Regions from separate parts of the Pseudomonas sp. LBUM1671 genome, predicted to be linked through region 1. Evidence: riboswitches for the same ligand, from Rfam matches in the RefSeq annotation. Region 1 holds a riboswitch; the other holds the start of a gene.
What was found. Region 1 has a riboswitch for cobalamin ahead of ACA060_RS15610 (CbtB domain-containing protein). Riboswitches for the same ligand answer to the same signal wherever they lie in the genome.

Region 1 (2,195 bases):
TCGATCAGGATGTGATCAAGGTCGCCGCGACGGGCGACGAGTTCGCGCATCACCGGGAAGAATTCTTCCTGGACGGTGCAGCACAGGCAGCCGTTGGCCAGTTCGTAGACGCGGCCGTTGGCTTCTTCTTCGGTGCAGCCAATGGAGCATTGCTTGAGGATTTCGCCGTCGATGCCCAGCTCGCCAAACTCGTTGACGATCACCGCGATGCGGCGGCCCTGCGCGTTGTCGAGCATGTGCCGCAGCAAGGTGGTTTTGCCCGAGCCGAGGAAGCCGGTAACGATGGTGACGGGGAGTTTGGCCAGTGTTTTCATCGGATGCCCTTTGGCAAGGTGGCGGGCATACGGGACGACAATCGCAGCGACGGGCGCGCGCGGAAGAGTTCGCCACCGGATCACCCCGCCCGGTTGTAGTGAGAATCTGTGTCGAGGCAGGTCTCCTGGCTGACGGTGTGCCAAATGCAGATTGGCATTCGCTGCGCCTTCCCGCGAACCCGCTGGACAGGGTTTGCAGTGGCGTGGCAGCGAACATCACCGTTCACAGTTGCGGGGGCAGCCGCGGCATCGACCGCGTTCCCTTCTTAGCTTCGGCAAATGCCGAAGAACCTCGAAAGCGCAAGGCTACGCATCGTGTGGGGGCGGGTCAATGTCCGTCAGTTGATTAGCCCCTTGTGGGAGGAGGCTTACCTGTGGCGAGGGGATTTATCCCCGTTCGGCGGCGAAGCCGTCGCAAGACCTGTTTGCGGGGTATGTCTGAAGAAATGCAGGGGGCCGCTTCGCAGCCCAACGGGGATAAATCCCCTCGCCACAGATAAATCCCATCGCCACAGGAGTCCTCCTCGCCTCAGAGATGAGAACCCATGGCAATTGACGCCAAACCCCCGCCCATGCTCTCCTACACGCCTTGTTACGGGTGCCCTTCACAGGGTGAAACGGGAAACCGGTGAATCATGTGCTTTACTCAAAGCCATGTCAGTCCGGTGCTGCCCCCGCAACGGTAAGCGAGCGAAGCGTCAGATCCACTGTGCCAGCAGTTCGGCATGGGAAGGTGATGCTTGCAGGTTCCGGCGAAAGCCAGCCCCCCTCGTGAGCCCGGAGACCGGCCCGCAACACAAAGTGACCACTACGATCACTGAATAACAAACCCGCGGTGGGCGGGCGCTGTTGAGCCTCTGCGTGCCCGACTCGCAGGGGTCTTCCATGCGCTCTATTCACCCGCTGACAGACCAGAGGGAAGCGCCATGTCGATCATCAGCAGCACCGGCCACAGCACCGCCAGCACCACCACAACCCTGAGCCAACGCCTGACCGCCGCCGTGTGTGCGTCGATCCTCGGCGCGTGTCTCGTCTATTTCGCCGGTTTCTCGCACATCGAAGCGGTGCACAACGCCGCGCACGATACCCGTCACAGCTCCGCCTTCCCGTGCCATTGAGACCTGTCGACATGATCAAGCGTATTGCGCAAACCGCAGGTTTCAGCGGGCTGCTGGCCGCCCTGTTGCTGACCCTACTGCAAAGTTTCTGGGTGTCACCGCTGATTCTGCAGGCCGAAACCTACGAAAAATCCGAGCCGGCCGCGGTTGAAGTCCACGAACACGCCGCCGGTGTCGCCGCTCACACTCACGACGCCGAAGCCTGGGAGCCGGAAGACGGCTGGCAGCGCCTGCTGTCGACCACGGGTGGCAATCTGGTGGTGGCTGTCGGTTTCGCCCTGATGCTCGCCGGTCTCTACACCTTGCGTGCACCGACCAAAACCTCTCAGGGCCTGCTCTGGGGCCTGGCCGGTTACGCGACCTTCGTGCTCGCGCCGACCCTCGGCCTGCCGCCTGAACTGCCGGGCACTGCCGCGGCTGATCTGGCCCAACGGCAACTCTGGTGGATCTGTACGGCCGCTTCCACCGCCGTCGGCATTGCGTTGATTGTGTTCAGCCGCCACTGGCTGATGAAGATCCTCGGCGTGGCGATTCTCGCCGTTCCGCACGTAATCGGCGCGCCACAACCGGAAGTGCACTCGATGCTGGCTCCGGAAGCCTTGGAGACGCAGTTCAAAATCGCTTCGCAGTTGACCAACGTCGCGTTCTGGCTGGCCCTGGGCCTGATCAGCGCCTGGTTGTTCCGCCGCAAAAGCGCTGGCCAATACCACGCATGATTGATACCCGCACAGCGCCGACTTTAGTGGTCGGCCTGGGCTGCCAG
Region 2 (2,195 bases), 1.6 Mb from region 1:
CAACACACCGGCAAACGGCAAGTCCGGCTGATATTTCGCCAACCCCAGCGCCAGCGCACCAAAGGTCTGCGCCATGGCCGTGCCGTCGATCACGCCGAGCACCGGCACACCGAAGTGCCGCGCCAGATCAGCGCTGGACGGCGTACCGTCGAACAGGCCCATGACGCCTTCGATGAGGATCAGGTCGGCCTCCCCGGCCGCTTCCCACAAGAGTCGACGGCTTTCCTGCTCGCCGACCATCCACATGTCCAGTTGATACACCGGCGCACCGCTGGCGCGCTCGAGAATCATCGGGTCGAGAAAGTCCGGGCCGCATTTGAACACGCGCACCTTGCGGCCCTGATTGCGATGCAAACGGGCCAGCGCGGCGGTGACGGTGGTCTTGCCCTGACCGGAGGCCGGCGCGGCAATCAATACCGCCGGGCAATGACGGGGTTGATTCACAGCTCGACGCCTTTTTGCGCTTTGATCCCGGCCTGGAACGCGTGCTTGATCACACCCATTTCGGTGACCGTGTCGGCCAGTTCGATCATTTCCGGCTTGGCGCCGCGACCGGTGACCACCACGTGTTGCATCGGCGGACGTGCCTGCAAATCACTGAGTACCTGATCCAGATCGAGGTAGCCGTGCTTCAGGGCAATGTTCAACTCATCCAGCACCACCAGACCGATCGACGGGTCACGCAACAGTTCCTGGGACACCGCCCACGCGGCCTCGGCGGCGGCGATGTCGCGCTGACGGTCCTGGGTTTCCCAGGTGAAGCCCTCGCCCATCACATGAAAACGCACCTGCTCCGGGAAGCGGCGGAAGAACAGTTCTTCGCCGGTGCTGTTGCGGCCCTTGATGAACTGCACCACGCCGCACTGCATGCCGTGGCCCATGGAGCGGGCGAGCATGCCGAAGGCCGAGCTGCTTTTGCCTTTGCCATTGCCGGTCAGCACCAGCAGCAGGCCACACTCGTTCGGCGAGTTGGCGATGCGTTCGTCGATCACGGCTTTTTTGCGCTGCATGCGCGCAAGGTGGCGTTCGTCACGATCAGGGGAATCAGTCATGGGGGAGCTCTCCGTTGAGGCTGGATAACGGCGGGCAGGCACAAGAATAGACGGCAAGAAGCCTGGCATCGCCCACCGTGATGCCGTTGGATGAATCAGGCCGGTCTCCGGGCTCATGAGCGGCTTGCGCCGGACTGCGCGCCTTCCCATGTCAGTCGACACAGTGGCTCAAGACGCAGTGTTCACTCATTTACCGTTGCGGGGGCAGCGCCGGGATCGTGACGTTTCGTCGCGTGAAGATAGTCACTCACCGGCTTCCCTGTTTCACTCTGTCGGCTTCGCCACAGAGCACCTGAAACAAGCGCGAAGGTTAGAGGGTTGGGGGTGGAGCGTCAATTGAAGACAAAGCCAGGGCGAGCGATATACTGCCGCCGGTCAATTTACTGACACCCCAACTTGCACCACACTGTCAGCAGTGATATCAAAGCGCCACAACCCAACAACACAATTACAAGGGTGAGCACATGCAAGGCATGATCATCAGCAATCCGAAGCTGGAATTCCTGCGACCGGTGCTGGAACGCTGGTTTGACTGTATCGACCGCTACAATGCGGTGCGCGGCGATAACGACACGCCTTATTGGTACGACGAAAAAGCCAACCTTGGCTTGCTCTCCGCCGCGGCCTGGATGGCGGAAATGGTCACGTTGCAACAAACGCCGACCCGTAAACAGAACGAAGAAGGCGAACGCAACAGCCGCGCCGATCTGTTTATCGCAACCACCGAAGAACGCGCCTACCTGCAGGCCACGCAACGCTGGCCGAAGGTCAATAGCCTGAACCTGACCCAGGCATTGCAGGACATCACCAGCGACGCCAAACGCATCAGCTACGCCAGCGACCTGAAACTCGGCTGCCTGTTCGTTGCGCCACAAAAGGCCCAGCAGAGCGCGACGCCGGAAGAACTCCAGGACATGGTCGACGACCTGCAAAAGGAACACAGCTGCGCCGTGGCCTGGTATTTCCCGTACGCCTATCGCAAGTTGCGCAACGAAGCCGGCAACTATCACCCTGGCATCGCCGTCCTGTTCAAGGAAGCCCGCGGCTGACCGGTTGAACCATCGCGCATCTAAGCTTCTCTATGATTAAGTCAATGCATTCATAGGGAAGTCCAGCATGCGCAAGCCCCAGCTCGTTCTTGTC

Region 2: another riboswitch for cobalamin. It lies ahead of cobO (cob(I)yrinic acid a,c-diamide adenosyltransferase); the one in region 1 lies ahead of ACA060_RS15610 (CbtB domain-containing protein).

What each region holds. Positions count from the first base shown of each region.
Region 1 covers NZ_CP166782.1:3,413,908-3,416,102, forward strand. Annotated here, with positions in the region: gene cobW (cobalamin biosynthesis protein CobW) at 1-314, opposite strand, end outside; cobalamin riboswitch at 413-624, opposite strand; cobalamin riboswitch at 894-1,121, shown strand; gene ACA060_RS15610 (CbtB domain-containing protein) at 1,241-1,432, shown strand; gene ACA060_RS15615 (CbtA family protein) at 1,444-2,148, shown strand; gene ACA060_RS15620 (cobalamin biosynthesis protein) at 2,145-2,195, shown strand, end outside.
Region 2 covers NZ_CP166782.1:1,834,157-1,836,351, reverse strand. Annotated here, with positions in the region: gene ACA060_RS08310 (cobyrinic acid a,c-diamide synthase CobB) at 1-444, opposite strand, end outside; gene cobO (cob(I)yrinic acid a,c-diamide adenosyltransferase) at 441-1,052, opposite strand; cobalamin riboswitch at 1,134-1,363, opposite strand; gene ACA060_RS08300 (hypothetical protein) at 1,517-2,101, shown strand; gene ACA060_RS08295 (PQQ-dependent sugar dehydrogenase) at 2,169-2,195, shown strand, end outside.